2 regions of the Neorhizobium sp. IRS_2294 genome follow, and region 2 is predicted to be linked to the other one. Evidence: riboswitches for the same ligand, from Rfam matches in the RefSeq annotation. Region 2 holds a riboswitch; the other holds the start of a gene.
What was found. Region 2 has a riboswitch for cobalamin ahead of ACQY1K_RS12640 (ABC transporter substrate-binding protein). Riboswitches for the same ligand answer to the same signal wherever they lie in the genome.
Positions count from the first base shown of each region.

Region 1: another riboswitch for cobalamin. It lies ahead of ACQY1K_RS16555 (CbtB domain-containing protein); the one in region 2 lies ahead of ACQY1K_RS12640 (ABC transporter substrate-binding protein).

Region 1 is NZ_CP191439.1:3,435,755-3,441,403, forward strand. It holds gene ACQY1K_RS16540 (cobyric acid synthase) at 1-9, opposite strand, end outside; gene cobO (cob(I)yrinic acid a,c-diamide adenosyltransferase) at 13-627, opposite strand; gene ACQY1K_RS16550 (CbtA family protein) at 624-1,394, opposite strand; gene ACQY1K_RS16555 (CbtB domain-containing protein) at 1,409-1,585, opposite strand; cobalamin riboswitch at 1,623-1,823, opposite strand; cobalamin riboswitch at 1,881-2,107, shown strand; gene ACQY1K_RS16560 (DUF1636 family protein) at 2,210-2,638, shown strand; gene cobW (cobalamin biosynthesis protein CobW) at 2,635-3,672, shown strand; gene cobN (cobaltochelatase subunit CobN) at 3,694-5,649, shown strand, end outside.
Region 2 is NZ_CP191439.1:2,610,044-2,615,692, reverse strand. It holds gene ACQY1K_RS12650 (GcvT family protein) at 1-492, shown strand, start outside; gene ftsZ (cell division protein FtsZ) at 568-1,563, opposite strand; cobalamin riboswitch at 1,857-2,051, shown strand; gene ACQY1K_RS12640 (ABC transporter substrate-binding protein) at 2,182-3,189, shown strand; gene ACQY1K_RS12635 (FecCD family ABC transporter permease) at 3,271-4,302, shown strand; gene ACQY1K_RS12630 (ABC transporter ATP-binding protein) at 4,299-5,084, shown strand; gene ACQY1K_RS12625 (bifunctional 5,10-methylenetetrahydrofolate dehydrogenase/5,10-methenyltetrahydrofolate cyclohydrolase) at 5,091-5,649, opposite strand, start outside.

The DNA of each region.
Region 1 (5,649 bases), 830 kb from region 2:
AGCCACCACCCGTCAGAACTCGATGCCGGCCTGGGCTTTGACGCCGGCCTTGAAGTGATGCTTGACCAGCGTCATCTCGGTCACCAGATCCGCCGCCTCGATCAGCGCCGGCTTGGCGTTCCGGCCGGTGACGACCACGTGCAGATCCGCCCGGCGCGCCTGTAACTGGGCGACGACCGTGTCGAGATCGAGATAATCGTAGCGCAGGGCGATATTGAGTTCGTCGAGAATGACGAGGCCGATCGTTTCGTCGGCCATTAGTTCGAGTGCCATGCCCCAGGCCTTCTCGGCAGCGGCGATGTCGCGTTTGAGATCCTGGGTTTCCCAGGTAAAGCCCTCGCCCATCGTGTGCCAGGCGACGCGGTCGCCGAACACCGCAAGCGCCGGCTGCTCGCCGGTCGACCATGCGCCCTTGATGAACTGCACGATGCCGACACGGCGGTTGTGGCCAAGCGTGCGCAAAGCCAGCCCGAAGGCCGCCGTCGATTTGCCCTTGCCGGAGCCGGTATGAACCATGAGGAGACCCTTCTCGACGGTCTTTTCCGCGACTTCGGCATCCTGAACCGCCTTGCGGTTCTCCATCTTGGCGCGGTGGCGCTGCTCGGTGGTCTGATCGATTTCCTTCAACGGACTGCAAGCTCCTTGGACGTGGTCGAAATTTCCTCACCAGCACGAAAACGCTCGCGGAGGACGCCGGAAAGCGCGCCGAGAACGGCCCAGAAGACGAGGTTCGTTGCGTAGACGGCATTGACGAACCGCGCATGCAGGTCCATCGGCACCGCGGTGTCATGGCTCGGCGGCAGCGGTGCGCCGATGATGTGCGGAGCAACGAGCAGGACGACCGCCAAAGCCGCAAGAAGGGCGGAACGGGTATAGGCAAGCAGGCCAAGGGCCAGGGCAGTGCAGACGGCTGTCGCAATCCACCAGATCTGGCGCGGGCCGAGCTCAGCGACGGGCATGCCCGGAAGTTCCGGCGGCAGACCGAGGCCGGGTGCAAGACTGACGGTGAGGAACCCGGCAATGCCGAACATCAACCCGCCGCGCCACCCGCCAAACCCGCCGAGTGCTTCGGCGATGGCGATGGCAACCAGCGCAAAACCGATTGCCGACAGAGCATTGGCCGCTGCAGTGTAGGCAAAGCGCTCGAGCCCGTCGGCCGGCGCCCATGCCTCTTCGGCGTGATCGTGCGCAGCGGAAGCCGGTGCTGCAGTGCCTGCGGCCGTATCCGGAGCTGTGCCATGGCTATGTCCAGCGCCGTTGCCGCCGGCGTGTTCATAGGTCTCCGCTGCGAGAATAAGCGGCACGACGGAAAAGCTTTGCATCACGGTCATCAGGAGCCCGGACAAAAGCCCTGCGATCACCGCCGTGAGGACGATGTTTCGAAACAGCGACATTTAAGGAATTCCTCTTAGTGGCAGGGAAAGGCCAGCGAGTGGCGCGTATCGTGAGCCGCATTGTGCACAGCCTCGATATGCGAAAAGCCGACAAAGCCGACGATGAACAGGCCGAGTATGGCTGTCATGCCAAGAGGAATGATTTTCGATGCGGAAACGCTGGCTGCACCGGCAGCAGAGTTCGTAACCATGGACGTCGTCTTTCTGCCCTCCACCCGAGGGCTTTCACTGTGCCTATCGTCTCCGGCAGGTCTCCTGGCTCGCGGATCGAACGCCTCTGACCCGCCTTCCCGGATGTCTCCAGTGGCATGTTGAGCAGAGACTTTCCGCTTACAGTTGCGGGGGCAGCCGCGGGTTTGACGTCAAGATATCGTCGCACCGCATTCCCTTCGATGAGCCCTCTCGGGCACCAAAGACGTGATCACTATAGACGGTTTCCCCAGACGGGCAATCGGCTTTGCAACATTGACACTGCCCTGCGACAAGGCTTAGGTGACTGCGATACGGTCCCTTGCCGGCAACGGTAGGGGCTAAGAGAGAATGCGGTGCGAACCCGGGATCGTCTTTAAGATTCCATGGTTCAATGCCGCGGCTGCCCCCGCAACTGTAAGCGGCGAGCCATCCTGCCACTATGGCCACTGGAGAAATCCGGGAAGGCAGGCGGATGGTGACGACCCGCGAGCCAGGAGACCTGCCGTTCGAAAACGTGCCTTTCCGGGCGGGGTGCTCCGGAAAAGCTTCTTTCACTCTGCAGGATAGGCTTGCCTTCCTGTCGTGCACCCCGATGTTATTGACTTGGGCGGTAGTGCGACACGATGGTGATTGACGAACGAAAAGACGAGCGCGACGCGGCCGCAGACGGCCTTGCCGGCGAGCCGGATGTGACGATTTTCGTCTGCACCAATTGTCGCGAGGCATCCGACAGCGAAGCGCGCCCGGGCATCGTCCTGATGGACGCCCTTCGCGAGGCTGCCGCCGGCAAGCCGCTTTCCGTCAAACCCGTCACCTGCCTTGCCAACTGCGAAAAAGGCCCAAGTGCTGCCTTCAACCATCGCTCCGGCTGGTCCTATGTCTTTGGTCATCTGTCGCTCGACACGGTCGAGGACATCTTGGTCGGCGCGATGATGCTGGCTGACGACGAGCGCGGTTTACTTCCCCTTCGCGGCCGCCCCATGTGCCTTCGCGGCAAGGGCATGACGGCCCGCATTCCACCATTCCAGCACCACGAGGACCTGCCTTCATGAGCGTTTCATTCGACCGCGTTCCCTGCACCGTGATCACCGGGTTTCTCGGTGCCGGCAAGACGACGCTGATCCGTCACCTGATCGAAAACCTCAAGGGCAAGCAGCTCGCGATCATCGTCAACGAGTTCGGCGATGTCGGCATCGATGGCGACGTGTTGAAGAGCTGCGGCATCGAAAGCTGCCCTGATGACAACATCATCGAACTTGCCAACGGCTGCATCTGCTGCACCGTCGCCGATGATTTCGTTCCGGCGATCGACCAGATCCTGGCCCGCGAACCGCGCGTGGACCACATCCTCATCGAAACCTCCGGCCTTGCCCTGCCGAAGCCTCTCGTCCAGGCCTTCCAGTGGCCGGATGTGAAGGCCCGCGTCACCGTCGATGCCGTCATTGCCGTGGTGGATGGTCTGGCGCTCGCCCAAGGCCGCGTTGCCGACGATCACGAGGCACTGGAAGCGCAGCGCAGCCAGGATAGCTCGATCGACCACGACGACCCGGTCGAGGAAGTGTTCGAGGACCAGATCGCCTGCGCCGACATGATCGTGCTGACCAAGACCGACCTTCTCGACCAGGCGTCGCTTGCCGCCGCCAAGGGCCGCGTCCAGGCGCATCTGCCGCGGGCCGTCAAGATCGTGCCCGCCGCAAACGGCGCCGTTGATCCGAGCGTACTGATCGGTCTCGGCCTTGCCGTCGAGGATGATATCGAAAACCGCAAGACCCATCATGACGACGAGCTTGACCACGATCACGACGATTTCGACAGTTTCGTCATCGATATTCCAGCCGTTGCCGATGCGGACGAACTCGCTGCCCGCATTTCGGCCACAGCGGAGGCGGAAAACGTGTTGCGCATCAAGGGTTTTGTCGACGTTGCGAACAAGCCGATGCGCCTTCAGGTGCAGGCGGTCGGTTCGCGCGTGAACCATTATTTCGACCGCGCCTGGGGTGCAGGCGAGACCCGACAGAGCCGCCTCGTCGTGATCGGCGAAAAGGGCATGGACCGTGCGGCGATCGAAAAGATGCTGGCGGCGTAAGAGGGTTTTAGAAGGAAAAGGATGCATATTCTCGCCACCACCTCGTCGTCGCTCGACGACCTGATCGAGCCGGTCGACCTCAACCAGTCGCCGGCAGATGTGGTGGTGCTGTCTTTTTCCGGCAGCGACCTGAACGGCATTGCAGCGGGTTGGAGCGATGGCAAGGCGAGCCTCTGCCTCACCAATATCTCCGACCTGCGCCATCCGATGTCCGTCGACCTGTGGCTCGAAAAGACCGCAGCCCATGCGCGCTTTATCCTCGTACGCATTCTCGGCGGCTATGATCGCTGGGCCTACGGCGCCGATCAGCTGTCGCGGCTGGCGAAGCGCAAGAAGATCCCGCTCGCGATGCTGCCGGGCGAATGCAGCATCAGCGACGACCGCCTGGCCGCTGCCTCCACCGTGCCCGATGCGACGCTGATGGACGTTCTCGCCTTCTTCCGCGAAGGCGGGCCGGACAATATGCAGCTTCTGGCGCGCCGGCTGGATGCGCTGGCAAGCGGCGATACGCAAAGCTTGCAGACCGCGACGCCGATGCCGAAGCGGGGCTTCTACAAGCCCGGCCACGGCATCTCGACCGCCGATGAGCTTACTGCTGGTTTCCCGCCCGATGCGCAGCGGCTGCCGATCCTGTTCTATCGCTCCACGTTGCTTGCCAATGATGCGGCACCGATCAACGCGATGTATGAGGCACTGGCTGCCCGCGGCTTCGCACCGATGCCGATGTTCGTCGGCGGCTTGAAGGATACAGAAACCATCGGCTTTGTCGAACAGGCGATCGCAGAGCTCGATCCGGCCGCCATTCTCACCACGACCGCCTTTGCAAGTGCGACTTACGACAACGGCGACACGATTTTCGACCGCTCAGGGATTCCCGTATTCCAGCTGGTCACCGCAACGACACGACGCGACGGATGGGCGGAAGGCCGCCGCGGCCTCAACCCTTCCGACCTTGCCATGCATGTCGTGCTGCCGGAACTGGATGGCCGTATCCTTGCCGGCGCGATCTCGTTCAAGGCCGGCGACAAGACGGCCGATCTCGTCAACCAGCCAGAACCGGACCGGATCGAACACGTCGCAGACCGGATCGCCGCCTTCCTGGCCATGAAGACCGTTTCCCGCGCCGAGCGGAAACTGGTCATCCTGATGCCGGATTATCCGAGTGCGCCGGGCCGCACCGGTTATGCCGTTGGCCTCGATGTGCCGCAAAGCGTTCTGACTATCCTCAGAACGCTATCGACAGCCGGCTATTCGATTTCCGATATTCCGCAAACCCCGCGCGCGCTTCTGGATCTCCTTGCCGCCAGGACAGCGCAATATCCGCTTGCCACCTACAGCCCCGAAGCCGGAATCGAAGCAGCCTGGGGCGAACCGGCGATGGATGCGGATCTGGAAGACGGCGCCTACCGTTTCCGCGCCGCGCAATTCGGCAACGTCACGGTGGCGCTTGCCCCGGACCGTGGCCGCGATGCCGACCGGCGCACTGACTATCACAGCCCCGACCTGCCGCCGCGGCACGCCCTCAACGCCTTCGGTCAGTGGATGCGTGATGCCGTGGGTGCCCATGCGATCGTTCATGTCGGCGCCCATGGCACGCTGGAATGGCTGCCGGGAAAGACCGTGGCGCTGTCGAAAGACTGCTTTCCGGAGCTCGTGACCGGCGGCCTGCCGGTCATCTATCCGTTTATCGTGTCCAATCCCGGCGAGGCGGCGGTTGCCAAGCGGCGCATTTCCGCAGTTACCATCGGCCACCTGCCGCCGGTTCTGACAGGCGCAGGCCTTTCGGACGAGCACACGAAACTCGAGCTGCTGGTCGACGAATATGCGCAGGCGGACGGGTTGGACAGGCGCCGCCGCGACCGGCTGGCGAAACTGATCGTCGAGACCGCGAGCGACTGTGGACTGGCATCCGAAGCCGACATAACCGGGGATGACGACCCCGACACGGCGCTCAGCCGCATCGACGCGTTTCTCTGC
Region 2 (5,649 bases):
GAGACCTATGCCAACTCACGCCGCATGGAAAAGAGCCTGCGCCTGCAGAACGGCGATCTCCTGACCCAGTACAACCTGATCGAAGCGGATCTTGCCCGTCCAAAGGTCAAGGAAGCCGATTTTTGCGGCAAGGCGAAGCATCTCGAATACAAGGCCCGCGACCATCAGCCGGCGATGCTCTGCACGCTCGTGATGACCGACAATGTCGATGCGTCCGGTGTCGCCCGCTATCCGGTCGGCTCGCTGCCGGTCATGGATCCGGACACGGGCGAGGTTCTGATCGATGAACTCGGACGGCGTTCCTATACGACGTCGATCGCCTACGGCCCGACGATCGGCAAGAATATCGCGCTCGCCTATCTGCCCTGGTCGCATTGCCAGGTCGGCCGGAAACTGACGGTGGATTATTTCAACGAGGCCTTCCCGGTGGAAGTCGCAGCGGTCGGTTACAAGCCGCTCTACGACCCTGAAAATCTCAAGCCGAGAAGCTGACCGGCTTCGGGTCTGACAAACAAAAAACGCTCCGCGGATGTCCACGGAGCGTTTTTTTATTGGCTGAGACTGATCTTAGTACTGCGCAGTCGGGGACGAAGAGCCCTGCTGGTTGCCGTTGAGGCCGGTTGCGACGACCGACACGCGGAACTTGCCGTCGAGGTTCTTGTCGAAGATCGCGCCGACGACGATGTCGGCCTCGGCTTCGACTTCGTCACGGATGCGGCTCGCAGCTTCATCGACTTCGAACAGTGTCATGTCGGTACCGCCTGAGATCGAGATGAGCACGCCCTTGGCGCCCTTCATCGAGATGTCGTCGAGCAGCGGATTGGCGATGGCGGCTTCGGCGGCGATCAGCGCGCGGCCATCGCCGGAAGCTTCGCCGGTTCCCATCATCGCACGACCCATGCCCTTCATCACCGATTTCACGTCGGCGAAGTCGAGGTTGATCAGGCCTTCCTTGACAATCAGGTCGGTGATGCAGCTGACGCCGGAAAACAGCACGCGGTCCGCGATCATGAACGCGTCGGCAAAGCTGGTCTTGGCGTCGGCAATGCGAAACAGGTTCTGGTTCGGAATGACGATGACCGTATCGGCGGCTTCACGCAGGGCTTCGATACCCTCGTTGGCCGTCTTCATGCGGCGGTGTCCTTCGAACGAGAAGGGTTTTGTGACAACCGCGACCGTCAGGATGCCGGCAGAGCGTGCTGCGCGTGCAATCGCGGGGGCCGCACCCGTTCCGGTGCCGCCGCCCATGCCGGCGGTGACGAAACACATGTGCGAGCCGGCGAGATGATCCATGATCTCGTCGATCGATTCTTCAGCCGCCGCGCGGCCGATATCCGGCAGCGATCCCGCACCGAGACCTTCGGTCACCTGCGCACCCAGCTGAATGCGGCGCGACGCCTTGGATGTCGCCAGAACCTGGGCATCCGTATTGGCGGCGATGAATTCCACGCCGTGGAGATTTTCCGTGATCATGTTGTTGATCGCGTTACCGCCACCGCCTCCGACACCGATCACGGTTATCTGCGGTTTCAATTCGGTCAAGCCGCTCTTAATATCCGTCATCTTCGTCTCCTTCAGCTCCTTCCGGTCGTCCCATACCAGAAGGACGGCGAATCGCCCCGCAGGCTATCTGTCCGCAAGGTCATAGACCAGAGCGCTGTCAGGCCAAAGAGGCAGGAGTAGGGTGAGGGCGATGTCATCGCGATTTAATGTACAGCATCCCTGAATTGAGCGCCTCACAAAGGTCGCGACCAATCCAAAATAGACCGTTGCGTAAATTGGTATGTTATACTATTACACTCTGCAACGGCAGAGATCGCGCGGGGATCGCTCTGGACAAGCACCGGCGTGTTCCCTATCAGTTGGGGCGCTACGGTTCTGCAATCGCAGATGAAAAGGGAATGCGGTGAGGCTTTCGGGCCAAGTCCGCGACTGCCCTCGCAACTGTAAGCGGCGAGCCAGCCATCGATACCACTGATCATCCGATCGGGAAGGCGATGGAAGGCGTTCGAGCCGCAAGTCAGGAGACCTGCCGTGGCATGGACAACCAACACCGGACGAGGGGTTCCGGCAGGGAGATGATTATGTCGCAAGCAATGCGCTCGTGCGCCATGTCGACGTCGAGCCGCGATGCGGCTTCAGGTCGTCCTGCCCTTTTTTCCGATCATTAAAGGACAGGACATGAAATCAGGGCTTATCGCCGCCTTAGTTGCGGCACTTCCCACATTGGCGTTTGCAGCACCGACCAGCTACCCGCTGACGATCGAGAATTGCGGTCGCCCCGTCACGTTCGACAAGGCGCCCGAGAAGATCGTCTCGATCGGGCAGGGCATGACCGAAGTGCTTTATTCGCTCGGGTTGGCCGAGAAGGTGGCGGGCACTGCCGTCTGGGTCGGGCCGGTGCTTACGCCCTATGCCGGGGTGGACGCGAAGATAAAACGGCTTGCCGACAACGACCCGAGCTTTGAATCGGTCGTCAGTCTCGAACCGGATCTGGTCGCTGCCGAGTTCGAGTGGCATGTTGGGCCTATGGGATCGGTCGGCAAGCGCGAGCAGTTTTCCGATCTCGGCATCAACACCTATGTCTCGCCCGCCGATTGCGTCGCGAAGACCAATGCCGATGGCGGTGACGGCGTTCGCAACGAACTGTTCAAGATGGACCTGATCTACCGCGAGATTTCAGAGCTCTCGAAGATCTTCGATGTCGAGGACAAGGGCACCGCTCTGATCGCAGACCTGAAACAGCGCGAAGCCGCAGCCGTCGCATCGATCAAGGGCGCGGAGATCAAGAACCTGCCGATCGTCTTCTGGTATTCCAGCAAGGAAACCAAGGGCGATGCCTTTATAGCCGGCAAGAACAGCGCACCGGCTTATATCCTTGAGACGATCGGCGCCCGCAATGTGGTGACGACGGAAGAAGAATGGCCGCTGGTCGGCTGGGAAACGATCGCTGAGGCCAACCCCTCCGTCATCGTCGTCGCAACGATGGACCGTCGCCGCTATGCCGCCGACGATCCGGCCGTGAAGATCAAATTTCTGGAGACCGATCCCGTCGTCAGCCAGCTGGACGCGGTCAAGAACAGACGTTTCGTGCTGATGGATGCCCAGTCGATGAACCCGACGATCCGCACGATCGAGGGCATCGAGACGCTCGCCCGGGGCATCCAGTCCTTTGGCCTCGCGAATTAAGGTGCGGCAGGTGATCACGCATTCCGCTCGTTCCGCCTTCGTCGATATGGCGGGTGCGCTCGACCAGTTCAGGCATCTCCCGTGAGGCGATCCCGTATCGGACGCTGGGCGCTGGGTGCCGCGGGCGTGTTCCTGGTGCTCTCAGCGCTTCTCGTCGCCATCGTTGCCGGGGTGGCGATCGGTGAGATGACCATTCCCATGGAGACGACGATTGCGGCGGTGACGAACCGGCTCGGCTTTACGGCCGTGGCCTTGCCGCGCATCCAGGAAGCGGTGATCTGGGATTATCGCCTGTCGCGGTCGCTGGTCGCGGCATTCTGCGGCGCCGGACTGGCGCTGTCGGGGGCGATCCTGCAGTCGCTCCTGCGGAACTCGCTTGCCGAACCCTATGTTCTCGGCATTTCGGCCGGAGCCTCGACGGGTGCTGTCAGCGTCATGCTGCTTGGGTTTGGGGCGGGCGCAATCTCGCTTTCCGCCGGAGCTTTTGCCGGCGCGCTGATCGCCTTTATCTTCGTGGTGATGCTGTCGAGCGGACGCCAGACGGCGGACCGGACAATTCTTGCGGGCGTTGCCGCCTCGCAATTGTTCAATGCGCTCACCTCCTACATTGTCTCGACGTCTGCCAATGCCGAACAGGCGCGCAGCGTGATGTTCTGGCTGCTCGGCAGCCTTGCCGGCGTCCGCTGGCCGGAGGTGACGCTCGCCGCATCGGTCGTGACGGTCGGGCTCATCGTCTGCATCTGGCATGCGCGGGCGCTCGATGCGTTTACCTTCGGCGAGGATGCGGCGCGTTCGCTCGGCATCGCGGTCCGGCGGGTCCGCGTGGTGCTGCTGCTTGTCACGGCGCTGATGACGGCGACGATCGTCAGCATGGTGGGTGCGATCGGCTTTGTCGGTCTCGTCATTCCGCATGCGGCACGGTTTATCGTCGGTCCCGGCCACATCCGGCTTCTGCCTGCCTGTGCGCTGATTGGAGCGCTTTTCATGGTGCTCGCCGATATCGTGTCGCGCATCGTCATCGCACCGCAGATCCTGCCGATCGGGGTGGTGACGGCGCTGGTCGGCGTTCCCTTCTTCTGCGTCATTCTCTACCGGGCGAGGAGGGTCGCATGACAACCGATACCGTCTCCGCCCCGGTCTTGGCCGCCAGTGCGGTCCGCTGGCTCGCCGGGCGCAAGGTGATCGTCGATGGCGTCACGGTTTCGGTCGATGAGGGCCGGACGCTCGGGTTGATCGGACCCAATGGTTCCGGCAAGTCGTCGCTGATCCGTCTGCTCGCCGGTCTGAGGCCACCCGCCGCCGGCAATGTCACGCTGGATGGCAAGCCGATGAGCGGTTTCGGACGGCGCGAGCTCGCGCGCCGGGTTTCGGTGGTCGAACAGCATTCCGCAACCGAGGCGAATGTCACGGTTATCGACGTGGTCCGGCTTGGACGCACGCCATACCGGTCGGCGCTGTCGCCATGGACGCAAGAGGACGACCGGATCGTGACCGAAGCCTTGGTGCGCGTCGGGCTGGATGATCGCCGCGAGCAGTTCTGGCATACGCTGTCGGGGGGAGAGCGTCAGCGCGTGCAGCTGGCCCGAGCGCTGGCGCAATCGCCGTCGGTGCTGATCCTCGATGAACCCACCAACCATCTCGACATCCAGCACCAGATCGACATCCTCCGGCTGGTCTCGGAGCTGCCGCTGACGACGGTCGTCGCGATCCACGATCTCAACCTCGCCGCCCGGTTCTGCGATGTGATCGCCGTGCTTTCGGCGGGACGGCTGGTCGCCTGCGGTTCGCCGGTCGAAATTCTGACCGAGAAGATGATCGCCGACGTGTTCGGCGTTGAAGCCCATGTTTCGACCTCGCCGCATCACGGCCGGCTGCATATCCAGTTCCTGATGTGAACCGGTCTAGGCGGCGGCGATCTGTAGCAGGTTGCGCAGCAGCATCGCACGGGTGAGCGCGCCGACCGAACCCTGCGGCGGCGTTACCCAGCCTGCGACCTCAGCGACATCGGCTGCCACGTCCGAGACCATCGATCCATCTGCGCCGTAGCTGATGCCGACGCCGACGACGGCGGCACCGGGCTTGACCATGTCTGCAGTGACGAAACCGGGCTGGCCGAGGGCGGCGATGACGATGTCGGCGCGCCTGATGTCCTCGGCGATATCCCGAGAGCCGCTATGTAGAAGCGTCACCGTCGCATCGATTCCCTTGGCCGACAAAAGCACGGTAAGCGGTCGCCCGACGAGCTGGCCGCGGCCGATGATGGCGACCCCCCGGCCGGCGAGCGGAACGGCATTGTCCTGCAAAAGCGCAAGGATCGCGGCCGGGGTGCAGGGCAGGAGGCCCGGCTTTCCCGCCAGGAGCAACCCGAGATTTTGCGGATGCAGGCCATCGATATCCTTGGCCGGCGACACGGCGGTCATCACCTTCGTCTCGTCGATGTCAGGCGGCAGCGGCAGTTGC